One region of the Agarivorans sp. DSG3-1 genome, then DNA from elsewhere that is predicted to be linked to it. Evidence: predicted binding sites of a transcription regulator. Region 1 holds the regulator's gene; each other region holds the start of a gene.
The links. The regulator FliA, encoded in region 1, starts transcription of late flagellar genes. The targets are predictions, from matches to a motif close to CTAAAGNTNNNNNNNNNNNNGCCGATA.

Region 1 (9,912 bases):
CTCTTATCTATAGCTGCCGCGTTGGTAGTTACTCGTCAAAATACCGAAGCAGACATGGGCGAGCAGGTTAGCTTGCAGATGTTTAGAGACCCGCGGGTAATGATAATCTGTGGTTCAATTTTGTTCATTATGGGTATTGTCCCAGGTATGCCTCATTTGGCATTTCTTACTTGTGCAGCGGTGTGTTTAGGTGCGGCTTGGATGCGTCATAAAGGCGATGCTAAAAAAGCGGCTGATACTTCATTGCAGCCAGCGAGCTCGAGCCCAAGTGCAAGTAGCGAACCAAAAGAATTGGGTTGGGATGATGTCCAGCCAGTTGATGTTATAGGCTTGGAAGTAGGGTATCGCCTAATTCCTTTGGTGGATAAAAGCCAAGGTGGTGAATTGCTGGCCCGCATTAAAGGCGTGCGTAAGAAGCTTTCTCAAGATCTAGGGTTTTTGGTACCAGCGGTGCATATTCGTGACAACTTAGATTTAGGTCCGAATCAATATCGTATTACCTTAATGGGTGTAACTTATGGTGAATCGGAAGTTTTTCATGATAGAGAAATGGCGATTAATCCAGGTCAGGTATTTGGTAAAATTGAAGGCCAGCCTACTACCGATCCCGCATTCGGCTTAGAGGCAGCTTGGGTAGCAACAGAGCAACGCGAGCACGCTCAAACTCTTGGCTACACTGTCGTTGACTCTGCTACGGTGGTTGCCACCCACTTGAGCCAACTCCTTACCAATAATGCATCTAACTTGCTCGGTCATGAGGAAGTACAGAATCTACTAGATATGTTAGGTAACAACTTGCCTAAGTTAGTAGAAGGTTTGGTGCCAGATACGATGACGCTATCTACAGTGGTTAAAGTGCTGCAGAACTTACTCAACGAAGGTGTGCCTATTCGCGATGTACGCAGTATTGTACAAACCTTGGTGGAATACGGGCCGAAAAGCCAAGACCCAGATATTCTCACTGCTGCTTGTCGTATTTCTTTGAAACGTTTAATTGTGCAAGAGCTAATTGGCAGTGAAGCTGAATTGCCGGTTATCACCTTGTCTCCAGACTTGGAGCAGATATTGCATCAATCTATGCAAGCAGCAGGTAATGATGGTGCTGGAATGGAACCTGGTTTGGCAGAGAAGTTACAAGTTTCACTTAACGAAGCCTGCCAAAATCAAGAGTTGGCTGGTCAACCCGCTATTTTGTTAACCTCGGGAATTTTACGCTCAAGTATGTCCCGATTTGTTAAAACAGCGATGCCAGCACTGAGGGTTCTTTCTTATCAAGAAGTACCAGAAGATAAACAAATACGTATTGTGAGCTCAGTAGGGCAGTAGCCTGAAGAGTCTGACAAAAGGAAGGTGAACAGTGAAAATGAAACGCTTTTTTGCGAAAGACATGCGAACTGCATTAGCCGAGGTAAAAGAAACCTTAGGCAGTGATGCGGTAATTATGTCGAATAAAAAGGTCACTGGCGGCATTGAAATTGTTGCTGCAGTTGAACCTTCCAATTTAAAGAACAGTGCTGCAGAGAGCAGCAGAGAGCTGGCGGAAGACAGCGTCAAATTATCGTCCCGGAATCCCGCTGCGGCAAAGAAAGCGCCAACAAACCAGCATCCTGGTCATGATTTTGACGAAAATGCCAGTTTGAAAGATAACTTAACCAATTTCATGCAGCGTCATCAAAAGCGCCAGCAAGAAAACTTGCAGCAATCTACCTTAAAACAGCAGCAACAATCGCAGCGCCCTCGTACCGTTCAAGCACCGCGTTCTTTAGCTCAGCAACAGGGCTGGGTGCAACAAGGTTCTATATCAAGTCAACCAACTCAATCCCGTTCTGCTCAGCAGCCTAAGCAAGATGCTGCTGGAAATGAAGTGGGTGAGTTGAAGAAAGAAATGGCAGCGATGCGCAAGTTACTTGAGCACCAAGTCTCTGGCTTGATGTGGCAAGAAGTTGAGCGTCAAGAACCGGTTCGAGCAATGCTCATTAAGCAATTGCAGCTAGTCGGTTTTGATGAGGACATGGCTGACCAAATCGCCGGTTATATTCCTGAAGAACTTGGTGTGCAAGAAGGCTGGCAGCATTTACGTGAGTTGCTCGCAAACCAACTTCCGGTCGGCCAAGATGAAATTCTGCTTAAAGGCGGTGCAATCGCTTTATTAGGGCCAACGGGCGTGGGAAAAACCACTACTATTGCCAAATTAGCCGCTCAGTTTTCTATGCGTCATGGCGCAGACAGTGTAGCGATGATTACCACCGATACTTACCGAATTGGCGCGCATGAGCAACTTGCTACCTATGGGAAAATTATGGGTTGTGCGGTGCGGGTTGCTAACGATGAAGAAGAACTATCTCAATTATTGTATCAATTTAAAGACAAAAAACTGGTGCTGATTGATACTGCCGGTATGAGCCAACGAGATTTACGTTTACACGAACAACTCGACAAGTTAGTTAAGAATAGCCGTGTGAATATACGTAACTATTTGGTGATGTCAGCTAATGCTCAACGTCGTGTTATTGAAGAAACCGTGAATCAATTCCAGCGAATTCCTCTTGCGGGTACCATACTTACGAAGTTAGATGAAAGCTTGGCCTTAGGCGAGGTTTTAAATGTCACCTTGCGCCACGCTCTGCCAATCAGTTACGTTACGCATGGCCAGCAAGTGCCAGAAGATATTGCAGTTGCCGAGCCAGCCAAGTTAATTGAGCAAGCACTGTCAGTAATTGATACTCAGTCTCAGCAACATTTTTGGTTTAGTGAAACCGAACAGCAGAAGGTTTCAGATGTATTCTAAAGACAACGAATTTGATCAAGCTAGCGGCTTAAGAATGATGCAACAAAAAAATAATGTGAAAGTTATCGCTGTAACCGGTGGTAAAGGTGGTGTTGGTAAAACCAACGTTACCCTAAATATGGGCATTGCTATGGCAGCCCAAGGTAAGCGTGTAATGGTGCTGGATGCCGACTTAGGCTTGGCAAATGTAGATGTACTACTAGGCCTACGCGTAACCAAAAACTTATCGCATGTACTATCAGGCGAGTGCACATTGGATGAAGTGCTCGTAAAGGGGCCCAACGGTATATTAATCGCCCCAGCAACTTCTGGTACGCAATCTATGGTTGAATTGAGCCCGGCAGAGCATGCAGGGTTGATTCGCGCATTTAGTAGCTTGAAAACTCCCATTGATATATTGCTGGTAGATACTGCCGCTGGTATTTCCGATATGGTGCTGAGCTTTGCTAAAGCCTCGCAAGATATCTTGGTTGTGGTTTGTGATGAACCCACATCGATTACTGATGCGTATGCTTTGATTAAACTATTATCTAACAAGCACGGCGTATACAAATTTAAAGTAGTGGCAAACATGGTTCGTAGTCTGAGAGAAGGCCAAGAACTGTTTGCTAAACTCACTCGTGTTACCGATCGCTTTTTAGATGCCACCTTAGAACTCGTATCGTGTATTCCATATGATAACAATGTTCGACTCGCTGTACGTAAACAGCGCGTCGTGGTTGAAGCGTACCCTAAATCTCCCGCTTCTTTAGCCTTTCGCTCTTTAGCGAGTAAAGGAGCTACTTGGCCGATTCCGGAACAAGCTGGTGGCCATTTAGAATTCTTCATCGAGAATCTTCTCGAATTCGGACAACGTAAAAATAGAGAACAGCTTAGTGAATAAAGTTGCCGCTTATGCCAGCGCTAGTGACACTAATGTGTTGGTGGAACGCCATGCAAATTTGGTAAAACGGATAGCGCACCATTTAATGGCGCGCCTACCGGCTAGCGTAATTGTTGATGATCTCATTCAGTCTGGAATGATTGGTCTTATCGAAGCTGCGCGTAATTTTGATGGTACCAAAGGTGCGAGTTTCGAAACCTATGCCGGGATCCGTATTCGTGGCTCAATGCTTGACGAAATTCGTCGTGGTGACTGGGTACCACGTTCTGTGCATAAAAACAGCCGCGCTATCAGTGAAGCTATTAACGCAGTTGAAAAAGAAAAGAATGGTGATGCCAAAGATGCTGAGGTTGCTGCTAAGCTGGGTGTAAGCCTAAGCGAATATCATTCAATGTTGTCTGACGTAAACTGCGGCCGAATTCTTGGTATTGAAGATCTTGGCGTGAGCGAAGATGTTATTTCTAGTGATGAAAGTCGCGAGCAAAATCGACCGTTTGAAGGCTTTGCTAATCAACGCTTTCAACAATCGCTAGCCGACTGCATTAAAGGCTTACCAGAGCGCGAAGCGCTAGTATTATCGCTCTATTATGACGAAGAACTTAATCTTAAAGAAATTGGCGAAGTATTAACCGTAAGCGAGTCAAGAGTCAGTCAAATACATAGCCAAGCGCTTGCTCGAGTCAAAACTCGAATGCGAGATTGGACACAATAGAGAAATTCATCCTTACAAATATGATAAAAGATGGACTAAAATTGTGTTTATTAAGGCATAATATCTTTATTACATAAATTTTTAGCCCGTTTTGAGGCTTGCAAAACATCCTGTTGGGGGACGTACCTTGGATAAAAATATGAAAATTCTGGTTGTTGATGATTTTTCAACAATGAGAAGGATTATTAAAAACCTACTTAGAGATTTAGGTTTCAACAATACTCACGAAGCAGATGACGGTAATACCGCGTTGCCAATGCTTAAAGGTGGGGACTTCGAATTTGTAGTGACCGATTGGAACATGCCGGGTATGGAAGGCATTGATTTATTAAAGAATATTCGTGCCGACGAAAGCTTGTCTCATTTACCTGTGTTAATGGTTACGGCAGAAGCGAAACGCGAACAGATTATTGAAGCCGCACAAGCCGGCGTAAATGGTTATATTGTAAAACCTTTCACAGCTGCCACACTAAAAGAGAAGCTAGATAAGATTTTCGAAAGATTACAATAATAAAGGAAGATGTGTGAGCACTGATACTCCGATCATCTCATTAGCCGATGCCAAAGCTTTGGTGTTGCTACTTGAAGAAGGAAACGTCTCCGAGGCGAATCAATTTGTCAGTGAGCTGTGTGCTCCTAAAGCCAACCTGTTGTTTGACAAAGTTGGTCAGCTCACGCGTCAACTTCACGATTCATTAAATGATTTCAAGCTAGATATTCGTATTAATGAATTGGCTAATCAGGAAATACCTGATGCAAAAGAGCGGTTAAACTATGTAATAGAGATGACCGACCAAGCCGCTAATAAGACCATGGATGCGGTTGAATCTGGCCTCCCTATTGCCGATCAATTAACCAGTGAAATCAACGATATTATGCCTGTTTGGCAAAGTTTGATGGAACGAAGAATTGAAATTGGTCAATTTAAAGCGCTATGTCACCAAATCGATATTTTCCTTAATAGTTCTTCAGCAAATGCCGATAAACTACGAAGTATGTTAACTGAAATATTGATGGCTCAAGATTTTCAAGACTTAACTGGGCAAATGATTCGTAAAGTAATCACCTTAGTTCAAGAAGTTGAAGAAAGTTTAGTGGAAATGCTGACCTTGTTTGGCAATGATAAAGCCGAAGTTATAGAGAAAAAAGCTCCTGCAAAATCGGCCATTGAAGCCGAAGGGCCAATATTAAATAAAGAGCAAAGGGATGACGTTGTTAACGATCAAGATGATGTTGATGACCTGTTATCTAGTTTAGGATTTTAAGGGAGTAGCGCATGTCGTTTGATGTAGATGAAGACATCTTACAAGACTTTCTCGTAGAAGCGGCGGAGATCCTTGAGCAGCTGTCTGAACAGTTGGTTGATTTAGAGAAACGTCCAGATGATAGTGACTTATTAAATGCTATCTTTCGCGGCTTCCATACCGTAAAAGGTGGCGCAGGCTTTTTGTCTCTTACCGAGCTTGTCGATGTTTGTCATGGTGCAGAGAACGTTTTTGACACCTTGCGTAACGGTGGGCGGGGTGTCTCGCCAGAGCTGATGGATGTTATTCTTGAAGCTCTTGATGCTGTTAATGATATGTTTGCTCAAGTGCAGGCTCGCGAACCGTTAACACCAGCTTCTCCTGATATTATTGACCGCCTGCATCATCTTTCTCAACCTGAATCCGCAGATGAAGCTCCAATTGCCGCCGCTGAGCCCGAGCCAGTAGCCGTTCCTGAACCTGTCGCTCCAGCAGCTGATAGTGGGAACATTGATGAAATCAGTGATGATGAGTTTGAACGTTTACTTGACGAGCTTCATGGTAGCGATGCGCCTAAGCCTGCTGCTCCTGCGCCGAGCGCGGCCGCTCCGGCTAGTGACGGTGATATTTCCGATGACGAGTTTGAAAAACTTTTAGATGAGTTACACGGTTCTAAAGCACCTAGTGCAGCAGCGCCCGCTCCAAAAGCTGCCGACCCCGCGCCCGCAACTAGCGGGGAAGAGATTGGCGATGACGAATTTGAAAAGCTATTGGATCAGCTACATGGTGCTGGAAAAGCACCTGACGTTAAGCCAGCCGCTCCAGCCAAGCCCGCAGCAGCTGTCGCGAAACCTCCTGCTGCGGTTAAGCCCGCTGCTCCTGCGAAGCCAGCTGCTAAAGCTGCGCCAGCCAAAGCAGAACCCGCTAAAGCTCCTACCAAGCAAGCTGTACCTCAAGGTGAAACGACTGTTCGTGTTGATACACGTACACTTGACGACATCATGAATATGGTTGGTGAATTGGTATTAGTTCGAAATCGCTTAGTCAGCCTTGGCCTAAATAGTAACGATGAAGACATGTCTAAAGCCACTGCCAATCTAGATGTAGTGACGGCTGACTTGCAAGGCGCGGTAATGAAAACCCGCATGCAACCTATCAAAAAGGTGTTTGGACGTTTTCCTCGAGTAGTACGAGATCTAGCTCGTAGCCTTAAAAAAGATATTAATCTTGAGTTGGTCGGCGAAGAAACTGATTTAGATAAGAACTTAGTTGAAGCTTTGGCCGATCCATTGGTCCACTTAGTCAGAAACTCCGTAGACCACGGTATAGAAATGCCAGATGAGCGAGTGGCTTCAGGCAAACCTCGTACTGGTGTTATTCGTTTATCAGCCTCGCAAGAAGGTGACCACATCCTATTGATGATTGAGGATGATGGCGCAGGTATGAATGCCGATAAGCTTAAATCAATTGCTGTTGAGCGCGGCGTGTTAGATGCCGATGCGGCAGCAAGAATGCCAGATAAAGATGCTTACAGCCTGATTTTTGCGCCAGGTTTCTCAACCAAAACCGAAATTTCTGATATTTCTGGTCGTGGTGTAGGAATGGACGTGGTGAAAACCAGTATTACTCAGCTAAACGGCTCAGTAGATATTGACTCTCACCTTGGTCAAGGCACCACTTTACAGATTAAAGTCCCGTTAACCTTGGCTATTTTGCCTACCTTGATGGTTGATGTAGGTAAACAAACCTTTGCATTGCCATTAACCAGTGTGAACGAAATATTCCACCTAGATTTGACCAAAACCAATGTGGTTGATGGTCAAGAAACGGTTATTGTTCGCGATAAAGCTATCCCGCTTTTCTATTTACAAGATTGGCTGATTAGAAATGGTCAACCTGGTGAACGAAGCTCGCAAGGGCATGTAGTGATTGTTCAGATCGGCCCTCAGCAAGTTGGCTTTGTAGTTGATAACCTTATTGGCCAAGAAGAAGTGGTCATTAAGGCCTTAGATCAATTATTGCAGGGCACGCCTGGCATGGCTGGTGCAACAATCACCAGTGATGGCCGCATTGCATTGATACTTGATATTCCTAGCTTACTAAAACGCTACGCTCGTAAAATGTAAGCGTTGCCTCTAAGAAGAACCGAGAATGGCAATAAAAGTATTAGTAGTTGATGATTCAAGTTTTTTCAGACGTAGAGTTAGCGAAATAATCAACGCAGACTCTACGCTTGAAGTTATTGATACCGCTAAAAATGGCCGAGAAGCTATTGATATGGTTGCTCGGCTAAAGCCCGACGTGATTACCATGGACATAGAAATGCCGGTAATGGACGGCATTACCGCTGTTCGCGAAATCATGGCTAAAAATCCAACGCCCGTTTTAATGTTTTCATCTTTAACGCATGATGGCGCTAAAGCGACCTTAGATGCGCTTGAAGCTGGTGCGCTAGATTTTATCCCTAAAAAGTTTGAAGACATCGCGCGTGATAGAGAAGAAGCCGTTAGTTTATTGCAACAGCGAGTGAAAGCTATTGCACGGCGCCGAGTGGTAGCAAGAAGAACCGCTAGCCCGTCAGCGCCGGCAACAACTCGTCCTGTGGTGGCTCAGAGAAGAACTCCTGTTTCATCAGGAGCTAGCAATGCTAGCCCTCCGCAGGCCACAGAACGCGCAAGCGTTAGCCCAAGGTTTAAACCTTCAGGTAAACGTTATAAGTTAGTTGCTATTGGCACCTCTACGGGGGGGCCAGTTGCACTGCAAACCATCTTAACCTCGATTCCTGCTGGTTTCTCAAAACCGATTTTGTTGGTGCAGCATATGCCCGCCACCTTTACCGCTGCCTTTGCTCAACGCTTAAATAGTTTGTCACGGATTAATGTAAAACAGGCTGAAGACGGCGATGAACTTAGACCTGGTTGGGCTTATTTAGCTCCGGGTGGCAAACAAATGTTAGTGGAAGGGCGCGGGCAATATGGTCGCTTACGCATCATTGAAGGTAACGATAAGGTAAATTATAAACCTTGCGTGGATATAACTTTTGCCTCTTTAGCTAAAAGTCATCAAAGCAATGTATTGGCGATGATCCTCACTGGAATGGGGGCCGACGGCCGAGATGGCTGTCGTTTGTTAAAAGAAAATGGCTCAACTATTTGGGCGCAAGATGAAGCCAGTTGTGTGGTATACGGTATGCCTCAAGCGGTTGCTAGCGCTGGTCTTGCTTCTGAGCAAATGCCTCTAGAGCAATTTTCTGATGCGATCGTTGCGGAAATAGGGAATGGATAAACTTAGCATCTTAGGCGTATTTATTGCGTTCTCTGCTGTTGGGTTTGGTCATACTTTTGCGGGCGGAAACCTTTCAGATTTAGTTAACCTGCATGCATTTATTATTGTTATTGGCGGCACTGTTGGAGCCGTTATGCTACAAACCCCGGCATCTCAATTTACTCAAGCAATTAAGTCTATTCCTAAAGTCTGGCAATCAAGCGATTTGATATTGAATCACCAATTCAAGCAAATTTTAGATTGGTCTCATATTGTTAGGAAAGATGGTTATCTTGTTTTAGAAAAACACCAACAAGCTGATGCTTTTAGTTTATGTGGTTTAGAAATGTTGGTTGATGGTGCAGAGCCAAGGCAGCTAAAACAATCGTTAGAAGATATTATCGACTTAGAACAAAACCGTTTAGAAAAACAAGCCGGAGTATTTGAAGCCATGGGCGGATATTGCCCAACTGTTGGTATTTTAGGGGCGGTGTTAGGCTTAATTCAGGCCATGGACTTTTTAACCAGCCCTGAACAGCTAGGTCAAGGCATCGCAGTCGCCTTTGTGGCCACCATTTATGGCGTTGGTTTTGCTAACTTTGTTTTTTTACCTATCGCTAATAAATTGCGAGCAGTCGCAAGCGAGCGCGCTATTTATCAAGAAATGACCTTGGCCGGTTTAGTGTCGATAGCCGAAGGGGCAAGTAGTATTGAAATCCAGCGCCGCTTGAGCGCATTTACTCAAGAGTTGACTTAAGATGCGACGCCGCTATGCGGTTCACGCTAAACCCAAGGCTAGTAGTGAGCGTTGGTTAGTATCTTACGCCGATTACATGACGTTGATGTTTGCATTGTTTGTAGTCTTGTATGCGATGGCTATTGCCAATGAAAACGAATATCCCGAATTGCAACAGCGCTTACAGCAAGCCATTGCCTTATTCGAGGAGTCAGATTCAGCGATTTTACCTATTGAATCAAACAGTGCTGCTAATAATGAAGAAGGTATATTGTTCTCTGGTGA
Region 2 (9,912 bases), 600 kb from region 1:
ATACACTATTGTTGCTTGTGTGGAGGTGCCCAAAATTGATGTTATTTAAATCATATGGATAGTTAGGATGAGGAGCAAGTAATTGGCCAAACAAACTTACCCGGTTAAAATCCGTGCAAAATACCGCAGCGTGATTGGTTTCCCACGCTTTGTAATAAGCATTGCAGTTAACGTTTTCAGGATTTTCCTGCAAGAAGCGAAACAGCCTTTCTAGAATCTGAACAAAAGCTGTTTCAAAAGATTCATCCACAAGTTTTTGCAAAATTGAACTTAGCGACTGTTTATTGTTTTCTTCTAAAAATTGCATATCTTCAGCGAATTCTGTCGCTAGCAACTCAGCACTAAAGTCTTGGTTTAATAACTCTTCAAAGGCATCAATCGCTTGATTGAAAGCAGTTAGTTGTTGAGCGCTAATTTCAAAACTTAAAGGTCGATTAAGTTGCTCCGGGTTAGCCAACATAACGTAAGCTTTTGCTGCTCGCCTAGCATCACCATTATTGAGTAAGCTTTTGATGATAGCTTGTTCTTCTAAAAAACTCGGCGACTGACAAATCATGAGTGATTTATCAAAATTTGTTGCGAGAAAATAATCAAAACTGGCTTTAGCCACGGGCATTAGGTTTGACCACTGCAACTCAGCACAAGGCTCAATGTTGCTTAAATCAAAACTAGGGCGTAACTTTTCAATCGATAGGGCTAAATCAGTCAAATTGGCTTTCCGTTAAACATACATATTTTTGTGTGTAGTAATTATTAGCTAAAACAGTTTGTTACAGCGTCTTATAAGACAATAGCTGCAATCCAACCAAAAACCAACAAGGGTAGGTTGAAGTGTAAGAATGTTGGCACTACAGTATCCCATATGTGGTCGTGCTGACCGTCGCTATTTAGACCCGCTGTAGGCCCTAGTGTAGAATCTGAAGCGGGTGACCCTGCATCTCCTAACGCTGCAGCGGTGCCTACTAATGCTACAGTTGCGAGATCCGAAAACCCGAGTGACAAAGCCAATGGAACATAAATAGCCGCAATAATAGGAATTGTTGAGAAAGACGATCCTATTCCCATGGTGATGAGCAAACCCATTATAAGCAGTACTGCTGCGGCAAACATTTTGTTCGAGCCTAATATTTGGCCCGCATTGGCTACCAATTCAGGCACGCCACCGGTTGCTTTCATCACGCCGGCAAAACCATTAGCGGCAATCATGATGAACCCGATTAAGGCCATCAATTTAACACCTTCTACGAATAAATCTTGGCTGCTTTGAGGGCGTAATCCTGCGGCGGTAGTAAGCATTAAAAAGCCACAAAGCGCACCAATAATGATGGATTCGGTATAAACGTTAATCGCAAGCGCCAATAAGATAATGACAACATTCATTATCAAGCGGCCCTTGCTCAAGGGTGTTGATGTTTGTGTTTCCGATTCAGTTGGAATTAGCTCAACAGTCTTGTATTGACGAGGTTTTCTGTATGAGACAAAAATTGCAGTGAGTAAACCCACTATCATTCCTATAGCTGGGATTGTCATTGCTTTAGGCAGTTGGCTGCGTTCAATTACTAAACCAGCACTTTCAATATTGGAATGTAAAAGCTGATTCAAAAAGATACTACCAAATCCATAGGGCAGCCACATATAGGTGGTCACTAGGCCAAAGGTAATACAGCAGGCAATGATCCGCCGGTCAATATTCAGTTGATTAAAAGCCGCGAGTAGTGGCGGAATTAAAATAGGGATGAAAGCAATATGCACGGGTACTAAGTTTTGCGAACTGACAGCCATTAAGATAATAGCCACTAGCATTAGCCATTTTACTCGAGATAGGTGTTTATCTCTGTTTTTGTCCACTGTAGAGACAATTTTGTTTGCAATAAGGTCGGTTAAACCACTACGTGATATTGCGACTGCAAATGCACCTAACAATGCGTAGCTGAGCGCAATTTGCGCACCATCTCCTAGGCCAGCTTCAAAGCTGGCAATGGTATCCGCTAAGCTCATATGAGAAAGCAAACCACCCACCATAGCACTTACCGACAAAGCAAGTACTACATTCACTCTTAACAAGCTTAATAACAACATCAAGCAGACCGAGATAACCACAGGGTTTAACATTTATAATTCCAATTTAGTCTTGTTCGTCTTGCTGAGGAAGCGGCCAGCCGCCAAGGTGTTGCCATTTGTTCACAATTAAACAAAATAGCTCTGCAGTTTTTTGTGCGTCATAAAGGGCAGAGTGTGCTTCTTCGTTATTGAAAGCTAGACCCGCTTCTTTACACGCTTTGGCCAACACCGTTTGCCCTAGGGCTAAAGCGCTGATACTGGTTGTGTCAAAGCTAACAAAAGGATGGAAGGGGTTTCGTTTTATATTGCAACGCTCAACCGCTGCGTTAAAAAAGCCCATATCAAACGCCGCGTTATGCGCAACCATGACCGCTCGATTACAGCCGTGTGACTTGAGCGCTTTGCGAATCGGTTTAAACATGTCTTTTAGCGCAAAGTCTTCGCTTACGGCGCCACGCAATGGGTTTTCTGGATCTATACCAGTAAACTCCAATGCCGCTTTTTCTAGGTTTGCGCCTTCAAAGGGCGCGACGTTGTACTGAATACTCTCAAGTACAAACAATTGGCCGTTTTCATCGAAGCTAAGTAAACAAGCTGCAATTTCAAGCAGGGCATCAGTTTTTGCATTAAAGCCTGCTGTTTCGATGTCGATAACAACAGGGTAATAGCCTCTAAAGCGGCTAGACATTAGCTGGGTAGTGAGTTCTGTTATGGTCATAATGTGGGTAACTAAATACGGAAGCGCGCATTATTACAAAAGCGGCAAAGAATCGCGAATTTGCTTTAAAGATTATTGGCCAGATGCCGATAATTTGTAGAGAAGAGAGGATTTCTGCTAATGAAACGTTATTTATTGTTGCCTTTGGCGCTGTGCGCATTGTCGGCTCAAGCCAATGTACGAAACTATACCGCGTCACTTGATGACTCGACATGGGTGATTTCAAACAAAACCCCAATTGAATGCAGAATGGATCACTTCATTCCTGCTTTTGGCGTTGCCAGTTTTGTTAGTCGCGCATCTAAAAGCGTAAATCTCGATTTCTACCTCGACATGTACAAAATTTCGGCTGAAACTCACCAAGTTTCTTTACGCAGTGTTCCTCCACTGTGGAAGCCAGGTGCAAGTTCGAAAAAAATCAGCGAACTGTCGTTTTACCAGCAGTTTGATGGATACGTAAACGCGCAGCCCGCTTGGAGAATGTTGAGTGAGTTAGAAGACGGTAATGTGCCTACCTTCTATTTCGATGATTGGTATGCCAATAACAATACCACCGCAGTGGGCATTTCCTCGATTAATTTTAAAACCCAATACAACGATTTTTTGAAGTGTGTAGGGCGTTTGTTACCTTATTCTTTTGATGACATTGCGTTTACGGTTTTAACCTATCAATCCAACAGTAATGAATTAACTCCTCGCTCTAAAAAACGTTTGCAGCTAATCGGTGATTACGTAAAACACGATCCTGAGATTGATGTGGTATTAGTAGATGCTTATACCGATAGCTATGGTGGTAAATGGATTAACCAAGAATTATCAGAAAAAAGAGCAACAAAAGTTAGAGATTACTTTAAATCTAGTGGCTTAGATGAAAGTGTTATTGAAGTATCAGGTCATGGTGAACGTCGCCATGTAGCACGAAACGATAATACGATGGGAAGAGAGCGAAATCGCCGAGTGGTGATCTCTTTAGGTAAAGATTTACTTTAAGCGCTAGAACTTAAGATAAAGTAGAGCTTAAAGCTCTACTTTTTCTTTAAACTCGCACAAATCTTCGATAATGCACGAACCGCAACGAGGTTTGCGCGCGATACAGGTATATCTGCCATGTAAGATAAACCAATGATGAACATCTACTTTAAATTCAGCAGGTGTCACCTTTAGCATTTTTTCTTCAACTTGATCGACATTCTTGCCCATTGCAAATTTAGTTCGGTTCGCCATCCTGAAAATATGAGTATCAACTGCGATAGTTGGCCAACCAAAAGCTGTGTTTAATACAACATTAGCGGTTTTACGACCAACGCCGGGAAGTGCTTCAAGTGCTTCACGGTTTTCTGGTACTTCGCCACCATGAAGGTTAATTAACATCTCACAGGCTTTAATGACGTTAATGGCCTTGTTGTTATATAGGCCAATGGTTTTAATATAGCTTTTTAAGCCATCTACACCTAAATCAAATATTTGCTGAGCGGTATTGGCCACAGGAAATAACTTATCAGTGGCCTTGTTGACGCTAACATCAGTCGCTTGGGCTGACAATGTTACAGCGACGAGTAATTCAAATGGAGATGCAAAGTTTAGTTCTGTTTCAGGCTTTGGGTTATTGTCTCTGAGCCGAGTTAATATTTCTAAACGTTTATCTTTGTTCATGATTGAGGCGTACTTTCCATGTTTGAGGCTTCAACAGGCTGCTTAGTGTTAACTTTACTGTCGATAATGTTTTTTAAAGCAATGATAAACCCCATTACCAAAAATGCGCCCGGCGGCAGTATGGCAACCAAAAAGTGTTCGTCGAAATTGACTAGCTGAACATACAAAAACGACGACCAATCACCCAGCAACAATTCGATGCCATAGAATAAACTGCCGTTACCTAATAACTCTCTAATCGCGCCCACTAATGCTAATACCAAGCCAAAACCTAGGCCCATCATTAAGCCATCGAACGCGGCCGGTTTTACTTCATTACGTGCAGCAAAGGCTTCCGCGCGACCGATGATGATGCAGTTTGTCACGATCAAGGGAATGAAGATCCCGAGATTTTGATACAAACCATAGGTATAAGCGTTCATTAATAGTTGAATACAAGTAACAAAAGACGCAATCACCATAACAAACACAGGAATACGTATTTCCTTAGCAACCCATTTACGAATTAGCGAAACCGTAGTGTTAGAAGCAATAAGCACCAGCATAGTGGCTACACCTAATCCTATTGCGTTAGTTAAGGTCGAGGTCACTGCCAACAGTGGGCATAAACCAAGTAACTGCACTAAACCTGGGTTATTCTTCCAGAGTCCTTGCCAGGCTAGTTTCTTATATTCACTCATCTCAAATCCTAATTAGCAGTCAACAGCAGACTGGCGCAGTATTTGTTGATTATTACTGTGATAAATCAGTACGTTTTTAACCGCTTTCACTACCGCGCGAGGAGTAATGGTTGCGCCTGTAAAAGCATCAAATTGTCCACCATCTTTTTTAACTGCCCAGCGAGGGTCTTTTTCTTCTAACAATTTTTGTTGGTCAAATTGATAAATCCAATCTGATTTTCGAGTTTCAACTTTATCGCCTAAGCCCGGTGTTTCGTTGTGTTGTACTACCCGCACACCACTTACCGAACCATCCTCATTGACTCCTACCAGTAGACGAATTGCGCCACTGTAACCGTCTGGCGCAGTCGTTTGATAAACAAATGCTTGAACTTGGCCATCAACACTAATTAAACGAATAGTTTGTGCTTTGTCGCTGCCTAAAAACTGTTGGTTAGTTTCCTGGTAACAACGTTGTTGATAATCATTACCGGCTAACTCTGGAGATAATACTTCGTTTGTTGACCTAAGCAGTTGCTTGGCAACTTGTACTTCAATGCGTGGGGCAGTGAAGTAATTAACAATGACTACCAGTAAGGTGCAACCGAATGCGAACAAGGCTAACATGCCGGCGTTTTTAGTCATCGAATAGCGCTTACTGCTCATTGTTGCTTCCTTCACCGTAACCATACACTCTCGGTTTAGTAAAATGATCGATCATTGGCACTGCCATGTTACTCAATAGTACTGCAAACGCCACCGCGTCAGGGTAACCGCCGTAATTACGAATGACAAATACAAGTAAGGCAACCAAGCTACCGTATATAATCCGGCCCTTGTTGCTGGTCGCGGCACTCACGGGATCGGTGAGAATAAAGAACGCACCTATCATGGTTGCGCCAGAAAACAACTGCAATAAAGTGGGGATAGAGTGGTCTGGGTTAATAGCGCTAGACAGTAAGCTAAGCGCGAGTAAGGTGCCCAAAAAGGCCAGGGGAATGTGCCAACGGATCACCTTCAAATAAACTAAGGCGATGCCACCGACTAAGTATGCCGCGTTTATCCATTGCCAACCGATACCGGCGAATTGTCCAAATACTTCATTATTAGCGATCTCAGTAGAGGTAAACCCTAGCGTTAGTTGCGTTTTCATCTCATCTAAGGGGGTAGCAATGGTGTGGCCATCAATACTAGCTATTTGTTTGATGCTAAATCCATCTACAGTATATCCATTGAAGATGAGGGATAGCCCGTCTGCCATCGTTAAGGTTTCATGTAATAAACTTTGCGGTGGCATCCAGCTTGTCATCGTGACAGGGAAAGAGACCAGCAGCAAAACATATGCAGCCATTGCAGGGTTAAATATGTTGTGGCCTAAGCCACCGTACAAGTGTTTAACCACTAATAAAGCAAAACTAGCGCCAATAACGGTAATCCACCAAGGTGCATAAGCTGGAAGAGCAAGGCCGATTAATATTCCCGTTACTAAAGCGCTATTATCACTGAGGGTTGAAAAAACAGAACGCTTGCGCAGCACCATCACTAAGGATTCACTGACAAGGGCAACAGTACTAGCAAGTAATACTTGTACCAGTGTACCCATACCAAAATGTAAGCTTTGAACGAATAAACCGGGCAGTAAACACAGCATTACCCAAAACATTAAAGTCTTGGTCTTCAGTGGCTTTCTAACAAACGGAGAGCTTTGTAGTTTAGTTGTTGTCATTAGATTCATTCTCTTCGCGTTGTTTCTGTTCAGCTACTTTTTTTGCTTTAGCCCTCGCCACAGCGGCAGCCACTGCAGGATTAACCTTTTTAGGTTTATCAGCAATGGCTTGCGAATTCTCGTCTTTACTGATTTCTGTATCGTCAGCGCTTTCACTGCTAGCCGCAGCGGCCTTTTTGGCCTTCGCGCGAGCAATAGCTGCAGCAACCGCTGGATTGGCTGACGATTTTACAGGCTCTTCAGGTTCAGCATTGTTTACTTCCTCGGTAGCTATTTGTTGCTCAGCAGCAAGCTTTTTGGCTTTGGCGCGAGCGATAGCCGCAGCAACAGCTGGGTTTGCTGAAGATTTTACTGGCTCTTCAGGTTCAGCTTTGTTTACTTCCTCGGTAGCTACTTGTTGCTCACTAGTTAGCTTTTTGGCTTTGGCGCGAGCGATAGCCGCAGCAACCGCCGGGTTTGTTGAAGATTTTACCGGCTTTTCAGGTTCAGCATTGTTTGCTTCTTCAGTTGTTACTTGTTGTTCACTCGCAAGCTTTTTAGCCTTCGCTCTTGCAATCGCGGCAGCGACAGCCGGATTAGCACTTGTCTTAGTATCTGAGTGAGTTGTTGAATCTAGTTCATCGGACGTAGTCGATTCTTTTTTTGCTTTTGCTCTCGCAATGGCTGCAGCAACCGCTGGATTGCTTGTGGCTTTGGCTGATGAGCTCTCTTGTTGCTTGCGTTTCTGCGCTTTGCGTGCTTCGCGCTGCGCTATTGCTGCTTCGTTATCGGGTACCCATTCGCCGGTGTCGGTTTGTTTTGCTGTTGGTGACTGCGATTTGGCTTTTTTCACTCTTGCTAACGCTGCTGCTACGGGATCAGGCTTGTCATCAGCTTGAGGTGGAGTCTGTGCTTGCCTGCGCAGTGCCGCTTGCTGATGTTTGGCTTTACGTTCGAGTTTATCGTTTTCCAAACGTGCTTGTCTGGCGTCAAAGCGAAGCTTTGCAACATCAGCTTCTTTTTGGGCAATGTCTTCAGCTTTTATCTTTGCTTTCGCTGTGCGGTAGTGTTGCACCAGTGAAATTTCGCTCGGACATACAAACGCGCAAGCCCCGCATTCAATACAATCCATAATATTAAAATCGCGGGCTTTATTTAACTCATCACCTTGGGCGAACCAATAAAGTTGTTGTGGCAATAACCCCATTGGGCAAGCTTGTGCGCATTCGCCACAACGAATACAAGGCGACTCTTTTTGGGCTGCTTGCGGGTGATTAACGATTAAACAGTTGGTTGTTTTTACAATGGGTGATTGATTACTCGGCAACATAAAGCCCATCATAGAGCCTCCCATTATCGTAGGGGTTTCACTAGCTGCTTGCAGTTTATTCGCAATTACATCTTCCACTCGTGTACCAACTGGTACCCAGTAGTTGCTAGGGGTCGCAACTAAATCTCCTGCAAGGGTTACGATACGAGAAATAAGCGGTTCACCATGGTTTACCGCTTTGTGTATAGCATAAGCAGTACCTACATTTTGTACCAACATACCCAAATCGATAGGCAGTTGTTTTGCGCCAACTTCTTTACCGGTTAATACCTGAATTAACTGCTTTTCACCGCCTGAAGGATATTTCGTCGGAATACTACGTATGCTAATGGAGTCGTTAGTATTCTCTTTAAGTGCTTTAATTGCCTCGGGTTTATCGTCTTCTACTGCAACAATGGTAATTGCTGGCTGTAATACTTTTTGTAGTAGGGCAACACCTTCAATTATCTCAGCTGCGTAGTTGCGCATTAGGCAATCATCGGCAGATATATAGGGCTCACATTCGGCGCCGTTGATGATTAGTACATCTAAGGCTTTATGCGGAGTGATTTTTAATGCAGTAGGAAAGCCCGCTCCCCCCATGCCTGATATACCGCTTTGATGCACTCGCTGGCAGATATTCTCAGCGGTTAATTGCTCACCTTCTAAGGCGGCGGGTAACACTGCATCTTGTTGGTTTTTGTCTACCTTAATGACCACGCTTAACTCAGGTATTGCCGAGGCATGTGCAGTAATGCGCGGTTCTATGGCAATCACTTCACCAGAACAGGAGGCGTGCACCGGTGGCGCTTGGAAAAATTGTGACTCTGTTAGCGCTTGAGCTCGCAGTACCTTATCACCCACCTTAACTAATAATTTTCCAGCACTGCCGATATGCTGTTGAACAGGGATACTAATAACCGCGGGGTTATCGATAGTTTCCGGCTTATCGCAGTTAATATTTTGTTTATTGGTGCTGGGATGCACGCCACCTTTATAGTTCCAGGTGAAACCTTGTTTAATTTTTTCTAGCCAAGCAACCATCTACTTGTTTTCCTCGATGATTGCTATGTCAATTTGATTCAATTTCCAATCCCAGTTTTTGGTGGTAGTGGGTACAGGGCGCATTTCAATACAATCGGTTGGGCAGGGTGCTACACAAAGTTCGCAACCAGTGCACTCTTTGCTAATAACGGTATGCATGTGTTTATTCGCGCCCATAATTGCGTCAACTGGGCAAGCTTGAATGCACTTTGTACAACCAATACAAGCATCTTCTACGATAAAGGCGACTTTTTTGCGGTCATCTTCTTTAACGGCGGCTTCATCTAAAGGGATCGCTTCAACACCAAGCAAATCGGCAATCTTTACTACGGTTTCATCGCCTCCCGGCGGGCACTTATTGATTGCTTCACCGTTGGCAATGGCTTCTGCATAGGGGCGACAGCCTGGATGGCCGCATTGTCCACACTGAGTTTGCGGGAGCAAGGCTTCTACTTGGTCGGCAATTGGGTTGCCTTCCACTTTATATTTTATTGCGGCATAACCCAGTATTGCTCCAAACACGAGAGCTAATAATGTAATGGCGATGAGTGCTTCTAACATTCTGATTTACTACTTAATTAATCCGGTGAATCCAACAAAAGCTAACGACATTAAGCCTGCGGTGATCATGGCGATTGCAGCACCTTTAAATGGCACCGGAATATCGGCAACCACTAAGCGCTCTCGCATCGCTGAAAACAATATGAGAACTAATGAGAAACCTGCAGCAGCGCCAAACCCGTAAATAATTGACTCAAACAAA
Region 3 (9,912 bases), 1.5 Mb from region 1:
GTGTAGCTGCACGTAAGCGTGACGGCCAATTGATTGAAATGTTCAATAAAGCCTTAGCTACTGTTAAAGCTAACGGTACTTACGACAAAATTAACGACAAATACTTCGAATACAGTATTAAAAAGTAAGCCTTGCACTACCATTAACCCGAGCAATGCTCGGGTTAACTTTCTAAGAGACTCATTATGTTAGATCTTCATGGTTACGGCCCTTCCATATTTATGGGGGCAATTATCACTATCGAAGTGGCCTTCTTATCATTGGCGGTAGCATTGGCTTTAGGAATGCTAGCCGCGGTAGCGCGTTTATCTAAAAATCGAATTGCGAATTTTATCGCTGTGGCTTACACCACCATTATTCGCGGTGTACCTGATTTGGTCTTAATGCTACTCATCTTCTTTGGTGCTCAAATCGGCGTTAATGCTGTTTCTGATTGGGTATACGACAATTTTGATATTGAATACTACATAAATATTAATGAGTTTGTCGCCGGTGTAACAACCATTGGGTTTATCTTTGGCGCTTATATGGCGGAAACTTTTCGCGGAGCATTTTTAGCGGTAGATAACGGCCAGATAGAAGCAGGCAAGGCTTATGGGATGAGTGCCATACAAGTGTTTCGGAGAATTACTGTGCCGCAAATGATGCGCCATGCCATTCCGGGGATTGGCAATAATTGGCTGGTGCTGGTTAAAACCACTGCCTTAGTGTCGGTGATTGGTTTGGCTGACATGGTACGCTTAGCTAAAGAGGCTGCCGGTGCAGTGCATGAACCTTTCTTATTCTTTATTCCGGTAGCATTTGTTTATCTTGCGCTGACCAGCGTGTCTGAAATTTTCCTCAAGCGTTTAGAGATTCGATTTAGCGCTGGAACGGTAAGGTAGGCGATTATTATGTATGAAACTATCGAAAACTTACTCGCCAACAACGACATTTTCACCCTCACTACGGTTCTAGGTTATTGGGACGGTTTAGTTATGACCGTGCAGTTAGTCTTTTTATCATTGATTTTGGGTTTGATTCTAGCAGTACCGCTAGCCATTCTTCGCGCCTCAGATAATGTGTTAGTTAGTCGCAGTGTGTGGCTATTTACTTATGTATTTCGCGGTACGCCGTTGTTGATTCAGCTCTATATTATTTATTACGGCGTAACCTACATTGAAGGCATTCAAGAGTCGATGTTCTGGCCAATTGTGCGAGAAGCCTTCTATCCATGTTTATTAGCCTTTGTTCTGAATACGGCTGCATACACCACCGAAATCTTCCGTGGCGCGATTGTGGCTACACCACGCGGCGAGATTGAAGCGGCTAAAGCTTACGGTATGTCTGATGCTAAAGCGATGACGCGTATTATTTTGCCTAGTGCTTTGCGTAGAGCATTACCCGCCTACAGCAACGAAGTTATCTTTATGCTGCACGCTAGCTCGATTGCCAGCATTGTTACTATTATTGATTTAACCGGTGCCGCTCGCGATGTTTATGCCAAGTATTACGCTCCGTTTGAAGCATTCACTTTTGCTGCATTGATTTATCTCTGTGTCACTTTTTTACTGGTGTTTGGATTTAAGCAGTGGGAAAAACGTTGGCACCGCCATTTACGGCCATTAAGTTAATTATAGAAAGGGGCGAAAGCCCCTTTTTTTATCAGCTCAACAAGAATCATATTATGCTTACTCTGCTTAAAAATGCTCAGCTCTATTCGCCAAGTCCAAAAGGTAAAATGGACTTACTGATCGCTAATGGAAAAATTGCTGAAATTGCTCCTCACATAGAGCTTAAAAGTAACTCGGCACTGTTCTCCACCTTGGATTTGGCTGGCGCAATTTTAGCGCCGGGGTTTGTTGACGCGCTAGTGCATTTTACTGGCGGTGGCGGCGAGGGTGGTTTTGCTTATCGTACCGCTGAGTTAAGTTTTGATGAAGCCGCACCTACGGGGGTGACCACTTTGGTCGGAGCCTTAGGTACCGATAGTGTCACCCGCAGTCCCGCACAAGTGTTGGGAAAGGCACGTGAGTTAACGGCGCAGGGTTTAAGCTGTTATTGCTACACTGGCTCTTATCATTTGCCAGTGAAAACCATCATCGGCTCGATTGAGCAAGATATTGTACTCATTCCCGAAATGATTGGGGTGGGTGAAATTGCTATTGCCGACCATCGAGCCAGCCAAGCCTCGGTTCAAGCCTTTATTGAAGTGGCCGCCGAAGCGCGCGTTGCAGGCTTATTAGCAGGTAAAAAAGGCATCAGTTTTTTCCATGTTGGTGACGGCAAAGGCAAACTGAGCATGTTAAGAGAGATTATTAAGCAATCCGACTTATCAGTCACTCAGCTTTACCCTACACATTGCAATCGCAATCAAGCCTTGTTTAACGACGCCTTAGCTTTTTTGAATGAAGGTGGCGCCATCGATTTCACTACCAGTACTATTCCGCAGTTTATCGAAGAAGGCGAGGTAAGTTGTCCTCAAGCGCTTAAAACCATTGTTGATAAAGGCTTAGATTGGCAACGGGTGAGCTTTAGCTCCGACGCCAATGCGAGTTTGCCTCTATTCAATTCAGAAGGTGAATTAGTGGGCATGCAAGCCGGTAAACTCGAGAGTTTGTATGGAGCGGCGAGACAAGCTGTTCAGGATTATGATGTTCCTCTAGAGGTTGCTTTGTCGGTGATCAGTGCCAACCCTGCTAAGATTCTGGGGCTTACTAATAAAGGCCAGCTTGCCAAAGGATTTGACGCCGACATGGTGGTATTGAACCCCGATACACTAGAGATCAAGCAAGTGATTGCTAAAGGCCAGAGTATTTGGGCTAAATAAGCCAAGTGCCTCGGGTCGTTTTTGGCTAAGGGCTAGGGCATAATAGCTTCAATTGGATTTTTAGCAGAAGTAGCCCTATGACGTTTAAAGGATTTACTACCCAGTTGGTACATTGCGACCGCTTAGCTGGTGTAGAAGACGGCGCAGTACATGCACCTATTCATAACTCAGTGCCTTATGGATATGCCGCCACTCAAGATTTAGTTGATGTATTTCAAGGCAAACAAGTAGGGCATGCTTATGCTCGTCAATCTACTCCTACCTTAGATTACCTGCAGCGCAAAATTGCCATGTTAGATGACAGTATAGGCTGTTTAGTATTTGGTACTGGTATGGCGGCAATTGGCACAGTATTTCTTACTCTGTTAAAAGCGGGGGATCACATTGTTGCTAGCCGCTTCTTGTTTGGCAATACCAGCAGCATTTTTGGCACCTTAAAAGGTTACGGAATCGAAGTAACTTTGGTTGATGCCACCAATGCAGATGCGGTAGAACAGGCTTGCCAAGCTAACACCAAAATGGTGTTTGTAGAAACCATTGCTAACCCTGCAACTCAAATTGTTGATTTAGCGGGTATCGGCGAGCTTTGCCAGCAACGTGGTTTGCTTTACGTGGTAGACAATACCCTAACGTCTTCTTATTTGTTCCAGCCAAAAACAGTAGGCGCTAGCTTAATCGTTACTTCGTTATCCAAGTATGTGGGTGGCCATGGCAATGCGTTAGGCGGTTCGGTAAGTGATACTGGCTTATTTGATTGGACGAATTACCCCAACATATTTGAAGGTTATCGTAGCGGTGACCCTAAAATGTGGGGCATTAATCAGATTAAGAAAAAAGGCCTGCGTGACTTTGGTGGCGCCCTTTGTTCGCAAACGGCTCATCTGTTGTCGGTTGGGGCGGAGACAATGGCGTTACGTATGGAGCGCCAATGCGCCAATGCGCTAGCCTTAGCTAAGATGCTGGATGCTCACCCTAAAGTGGCCAAGGTGTATTACCCTGGTCTGGAACAACATCCGCAACATCAGCGTGCAAATGACTTGTTCAAGCATTTTGGCGCGTTAGTGAGTTTTGATTTAGTTGACGGAATTGATTGTGCAGAATTTTTAGATAAAACTGAAATTGTGATTAATGCCACCCACCTTGGTGACAATCGCACACTCGCTTTGCCGGTAGCTCAAACTATCTATTTTGAAATGGGTTTAGCTGCTCGCCAAGAGTCTGGTATTAGTGAAACAATGATCCGTTGCTCTATTGGTATCGAAGACACCGAAGACTTACTGGCTGATTTTTCTCAAGCGCTTGCGCAGTTTTAGTCTGGTAGAGGTTGTTTGAATAAAAGGCCTTGGCAATGCCAAGGCTTTTTTATGGAGTTTATTTGGTGTCGATGGAGATGAGCTCTACATCGAAAACCAGGGTTGAACCCGGTGGGATAGAAGCCACGCTGCGGTCGCCATAGGCCAGCTGACTAGGAATGAAAAAGCGGAATTTTTCGCCAGCACTCATGTATTGCAAACCCTCTGTCCAGCCGGCAATTACTTGACCTAAAGGAAATTGAGCTGGGCGGCCGCGATCAACTGAGCTATCAAAGACCAGCCCGCTTAATAAGGTGCCGTGATAATGTACCGTTACGGTACTGTTGGCCGATGGCTTTTCATCACTATTAACCACATCTTCCAATACTTTATATTGCAGGCCGGAGTCAGTGGTAACAATGCCGTCTTCTTGGCCGTTTTTACTTAAGAAATCTTGGCCTAATTGGCGGTTTTGTTTAGTGGCTTTTGCGCTGTTATTGGCGCGTAAAATAAACAAGATTACAAATATCGCCAGCACCGCCAGCACAACAAATTTCAATGTATTGATCCTTCTCTGTTTTTATTGCTAACCAATGATTAGCGGAAAGCTTAGCCTAAGACTAAGCCAAAACGCTTCATTTTTGTAGATTGATTTGTGGTGGTTTTTTCTAGGGTGGTTAGCGGGTCATTTTTTTTACAAATACCACTACAAAAAGCGCAATAATAAAACTTCCGCTAAAGGCCTCAATTGCGGCAAAAATACGTGAAAAACCTACTGGGGTAAAGTCGCCGTAACCAAGGGTGGTAAAGGTGACCACGCTGTAATACAGACACTCAAAAAACGCGACAATATTGTGTCCAACGCTTTGGCTTAAGTCTAAAGATACGACATTGCCGTTAAAATGAATCCCGGTAAAAAAGTAGACTACTGCACAACTTAAAATAATTAGTAGGGAGGTAAGTACAACCCTCATTGGTTGTTCGCCATAACCACACACTAAATCCACCAGTTTTGAGATGGCGCGCTTATAAGAGTATTTGGGCATTTGATAGCGGCGCATGGTGAGTTCTTTTTTTAGAAATATCCCTGCGGTGGTAAACAAGCCTTCAGATTCAGCGGTTTTGCGTAAACAGCGGTAAACTTCTTCGGCCTGCTGGTAGTAGTCTGCCATTGCATCTTTGTCTTGCTGCTTCTCTGCTGCGCTGCCAAGCTGTTCTTGCAGCACTTTTTCTCCCACACAAAGGCTATCGCATTTACACAAGTCCATTTTTGCACCCAGCAAGTTGGTTTTGGTTAGGTTGGCATGATTGAGGTTAGCATCACGTAGGTCGGCTTTCATTAAGCTGCCATGTTGCAGGTTAATGTTGAATAGGTGGGCACCTCTTAGGTTGCTACGATAAAGGTCTACGCCGGTCATGTCGTAGCCTTGTTTATTGTTGTAATTGACTAAATCGATGCCTGCTAGGTTGGCTTTTTTTAAACTGATACCACGCAGCATTCCGCCGCGTTTCGCGTAGCTTTCGAGCTTTTCTTTTATCTCGTCACCGCTTTTATCTTCGTCTGGATCATGCCAGAAACACAAACCACTGCTTAGGGCTGGCTCTGTACAGTTTGCACCAGAGCTGTCTTGATATAAACATTCAGAGCATTTTGCCATTGCTTGTAAATTCCTGTCGCTTACCAACAAACTGATTATTAGCTAGTTTTTAAGCTTGCTTAATCATAAGTGTATTGCAAAAGCGGGATTTTGCGAGCGTGGCAGCACTAGCATGTTTAAGGACTTTGGCGGTGCTTATTGTCGCGCAATGGTTATTTGTTTTTGCTACCTAGTTGCTGAAACTCACTTTTCAGGGTTGAGTAACGTTCGGCGTGGTTATCGTTGAGTTTCAAGCCGTCGAGAAGCTTAATTGTGGTTTTACAGTCGGTGAGCAGTTGGCCACTAATGCCTTTTTGTGATTGGTTTAATTGTTTAAGTATCGCTTGGATCTTATTGAGAATGGCACCAGTGTTGCCTGGGGCCACTTGGAGCGCTTTGTCAAAGAAGTTAGTGGCTTCAATGTAGCGACTCTCTTCATAAGCCTCGATACCCATTTTATTGTATTCGCGGAACTGGCCTAGTTTCAATTCAAAATCTTCAGCTCTCAGTACTTTTTGGGCCGAAGAGAGTGAAATCGGGTCTATATCAGCTCGTTTTTCTAACTCTTCAGCAAAGGGCATCGCATATTCAAACTCACCCACTGAGTTCAACGTTAGAAAGGTATCGGGTAACAGTTCGCCACTTACTTTACTGGGCTCTTCTAACAAGCCTTCGTGACTATCAAATAGTAAGCGCTTGGCTTTGTTCATTTCGCCTTTAGTGGCATGTACACGAGCTTGGCTAATGCCTTCAAAGGCGTCAAAGTTAAAGTCTTCGTCTTTACCTTCTTCACGGCGGGCGTGAAATAGCACCGAGTTTACTTCTTGTAGCAGGCGGTTTTTACGGTATAAGTCATCTTCATTCTGGGCTTCATCAATCAGGCTACGAACGTAATTACATAGATGATGTGGACCACGGTGAATGGAGCGTCGCGCTAACTGTAAAATGGTAGAGAAGGTTTCTTTAGCTAAGGTAAGGTCACCTGCTTCCATGGCGAGTTCGGCCAACAACTGTTGGCGTTCGATACTGTTTACTGCCAGCTTTGAGGCTTTAAGCACCGTTTCCAATGCTTTGTCGGTTTCGCCTTCGGCGCGATAGGCGCGGGCTAACCAGTCGTAACCAGTAAGTAATAGCGGGCTTTCGGTTACCGAACGGCTAAGTGTACTAATTGCGCTTTTATTGTCTTTAAGTAACAAGTGCACTCGGCCAAGTGTTGCCTTAGCCCAAGTTTGTTTGCGTTCTTCAAGTATGGTTTCAAGAGCCACTTTGGCGGCTTCAAATTCACCTAAGGCAATTTGAGCTTCTACTCGCATGTTGCGGCAATAATTAGTGTAGCGACTTTCTGCTTCAATCTGTTGATCACATAGCTCAATGACTTTGTTGTAGTCTTTCTTCGCTAATGCTTGGAAAACTTCACGCAGGCTTTGGCGTTTAACATGGGCTCTGGCTAAGCGATTATGTAATTGAAACTGCGAGAAGGGTTTAGTGATAAATTCATCGGGTTCCATCTCTAATGCACTTAGCACCATGCTTTTGTTGTTATCACCGCTAATGATAAAAAATAGAGCGTCTACTTCTAATAGTTGGCTAACTCTTAGCTCTTCAAGTAATTGGCCACCGTTTTTGCCGGTGCCTAAATTGTAATCAACCAACAAAATGTCAAATTTTCGTTTACGACAGGCTCTTACTGCTGCTTCACCAGTATTGGCAAAAAAAACATCGTTTGCGCCAAAATTTTGCAACATAGCCTTAAGCATGACCTGAAACGCTCGTTGGTCATCAACAATAAGTATTTGCTTCCCGCTGTAATTGTATTGCGCTGCCATTTATGAGTTTTCTGATCACTTTTCGCTATCCTAGCATAAGTTTATCTCGGTTAAAGCAGAGAAGGGCGCAGAGAGTTAGTTGAGTAATACTATCGTTTATTTGATCTTGCCAAACTGGCCGGAATTGATTTAATATTAATCTGTTGGTGAGACTTTTGGTCTCACCAACGCTGAGTCAAAGCCAAACTTGGAGTGATCCAAGGTCGGAAAGTTACAGATCTTAAGGCTTATCCTTAAGATGGCTGGACCGCCTTAGTTGAGTGGTTAGATTTGCACAATGTATGTCTTTCTACTTAGTAAGTTAGTCTATTTACCGTTTATTACTTTCCGTATTTGGTTGGAACGCCAAGCTAAAATTAGCTTGGCGTATTTGTTTCTCTTCTCCTTTCGCCCATTCATTTCAGTTTATTCTCGCCTGCAATAGCTCTTATCTAACTTGAGCTGTGTTTTTCTGTGTCTGTTGGTTTTGATCAAGCGAAGATGTGACGATTGGCATTTATTGCGGGCATAAAAAAAGACACCCTAAGGTGTCTTTCTTTAACAAATATGGTGGAGGGAGGTGGATTCGAACCACCGAAGCTTTCGCGACAGATTTACAATCTGTTCCCTTTGGCCACTCGGGAACCCCTCCTGCTTGTGGAGCGGCATATTACCAGAACAAAGTGGGCTGTAAAGTAAAAATAAGCAGATTTTTACTGACTGACTACTGTTTGCTTATTATCTGCGCGTTTGATGCGAATAGGCTAAAGTTTTGGCTTGCTTTTCCGATAGCTAGAGATAGAACCGGAGGGGCAATATGTTAGTTGAACAAATTAGAAATAGCAGCTTATGTGACGAACTGCAGTTGGGCGATACGCTTAACCAAAGTACCGCTCATGGTGAGCAAGCGCGTTTTCATTTGTTACTAAGCATGTTGAGCCAAAACGTTTGTGACCAAGCTCAGTTTTCGATGCAAAAGCAAAATCGAGAGCAAATTCAACAAAGCCTTCGAGATAAGTTTCAATTAGCGAGTCGACGCCCCTTGTTGGCACAAGACGATGAGTTTGCTGTGCAAGCCAATTGGAGCAAGAGAGCGCAAGCGGGGGATATCAGCAGTATTCGCTTAGAGCAAGCTTTAGGTGGTTATGCAGCCAGTGCTGATGACAGCGTTGAAGGCGTGCCCGTTGAAGTCATCAATAACGTGGACTTACTCACACGTATAAAGCACTCAGTAGCCAAGCAACCTAACCAGCAAGAAGTAGATACTGAAGTGAAAGGCGTGGATATGTATAAGGTACTAAGTGACTTTGATTACTCAAAGCCACTTAAGGTGCAGTATTTTAACTAAAAAATGCTTAATTAACGAAATACCACGGTACGATTTCCGTAGACAAAAACTTTCTCGTCTAATACTTGCTGCAGGGCTTTACTTAATACCGCTTTCTCAACATCACGTCCCGCTCTAGCCATTTCTTCAGCGCTGTATGAGTGATCCACATGAATAACATGCTGTTCAACGATCGGCCCTTCATCTAAGTCGTTATTTACGAAGTGAGCAGTAGCGCCAATAATTTTCACACCACGGTCGTAAGCCTGTTTATAGGGCTTAGCACCAATAAACGCTGGCAAGAATGAGTGGTGGATATTCAAAATTTTGTTATTGAACGCTTCTACAAAGGCTGGCGTAAGAATACGCATGTATTTAGCTAATACTACGTAGTCTGGCTGGTATTGCTGAACCACTTCAATCACTTGTTGCTCATGTTCTTCGCGGCTTAAATCTACATGGCTAATGTGATGGAAGGGAATATCGAACTTTTCAGTCAGGGTTTGCAGGCTATCGTAGTTACCAACTACGGCGGCAATCTCTACGTCCATATCTCCGTATACAGCTTTCATTAGCAAGTCACCCAAGCAATGGGCTTCTTTAGTCACCATGATCACAATGCGTTTACGGCCTGCGCTTTCTAATCGGCGAATACTACCAGCAGGTAAAGCGCCGTCTAAATCGGCTAACAGGGTTTTGTCGTTAAAGTAGCCCTCTAGCTCGGTGCGCATAAAGAAACGGCCGGCAGCATTATCAACAAACTCGTTGTTTTTAATGATATTAAGTTGGTGCTTAGCACAGATGTTGGTAATGCTCGAAATTAAGCCTTTGGCATCTGGGCATTCGGTTAAAAGGATTTTTCTTTCCATTGTCTTTTCGATTTATTCAGTTTTAAAGTTAAGATTTCTTACAGCACTGCTTTAGCTTTTTGCCGCTATTACAGGGGCATTTAGCATTGCGAGCCAAAGACTTAGGCGCAAATTCGCCATCGGTATAAAACCAGCGGTCTTGGCTTTTTACAAAGTTAGAACGCTCGTGCAAA

Region 2: ACLD71_RS16660 (flagellar protein MotY) is a predicted target of FliA. The motif match lies at 2,845-2,871, and genes of this name have one in related genera.
Region 3: ACLD71_RS12595 (VC2046/SO_2500 family protein) is a predicted target of FliA. The motif match lies at 8,308-8,334, and genes of this name have one in related genera.

Annotation. Positions count from the first base shown of each region.
Region 1 covers NZ_CP177241.1:4,176,488-4,186,399, reverse strand. Annotated here, with positions in the region: gene flhA (flagellar biosynthesis protein FlhA) at 1-1,326, shown strand, start outside; gene flhF (flagellar biosynthesis protein FlhF) at 1,364-2,788, shown strand; gene ACLD71_RS19415 (MinD/ParA family protein) at 2,778-3,671, shown strand; gene ACLD71_RS19410 (RNA polymerase sigma factor FliA) at 3,664-4,383, shown strand; gene cheY (chemotaxis response regulator CheY) at 4,511-4,894, shown strand; gene ACLD71_RS19400 (protein phosphatase CheZ) at 4,908-5,648, shown strand; gene ACLD71_RS19395 (chemotaxis protein CheA) at 5,660-7,753, shown strand; gene ACLD71_RS19390 (protein-glutamate methylesterase/protein-glutamine glutaminase) at 7,779-8,912, shown strand; gene ACLD71_RS19385 (flagellar motor protein) at 8,905-9,648, shown strand; gene ACLD71_RS19380 (flagellar motor protein MotB) at 9,650-9,912, shown strand, end outside.
Region 2 covers NZ_CP177241.1:3,580,716-3,590,627, reverse strand. Annotated here, with positions in the region: gene ACLD71_RS16675 (AAA family ATPase) at 1-709, opposite strand, end outside; gene ACLD71_RS16670 (Na+/H+ antiporter family protein) at 781-2,112, opposite strand; gene rnt (ribonuclease T) at 2,126-2,779, opposite strand; gene ACLD71_RS16660 (flagellar protein MotY) at 2,900-3,769, shown strand; gene nth (endonuclease III) at 3,797-4,432, opposite strand; gene ACLD71_RS16650 (electron transport complex subunit E) at 4,429-5,112, opposite strand; gene rsxG (electron transport complex subunit RsxG) at 5,125-5,757, opposite strand; gene rsxD (electron transport complex subunit RsxD) at 5,747-6,817, opposite strand; gene rsxC (electron transport complex subunit RsxC) at 6,804-9,149, opposite strand; gene rsxB (electron transport complex subunit RsxB) at 9,150-9,710, opposite strand; gene rsxA (electron transport complex subunit RsxA) at 9,720-9,912, opposite strand, start outside.
Region 3 covers NZ_CP177241.1:2,685,041-2,694,952, forward strand. Annotated here, with positions in the region: gene ACLD71_RS12550 (transporter substrate-binding domain-containing protein) at 1-128, shown strand, start outside; gene ACLD71_RS12555 (ABC transporter permease) at 186-884, shown strand; gene ACLD71_RS12560 (ABC transporter permease) at 894-1,613, shown strand; gene iadA (beta-aspartyl-peptidase) at 1,667-2,809, shown strand; gene ACLD71_RS12570 (cystathionine gamma-synthase family protein) at 2,887-4,122, shown strand; gene ACLD71_RS12575 (FKBP-type peptidyl-prolyl cis-trans isomerase) at 4,181-4,660, opposite strand; gene ACLD71_RS12580 (ion channel) at 4,779-5,759, opposite strand; gene ACLD71_RS12585 (response regulator) at 5,912-7,564, opposite strand; cyclic di-GMP riboswitch class I at 7,735-7,819, shown strand; tRNA gene ACLD71_RS12590 (tRNA-Tyr) at 8,112-8,195, opposite strand; gene ACLD71_RS12595 (VC2046/SO_2500 family protein) at 8,361-8,891, shown strand; gene purU (formyltetrahydrofolate deformylase) at 8,903-9,739, opposite strand; gene ACLD71_RS12605 (YchJ family protein) at 9,768-9,912, opposite strand, start outside.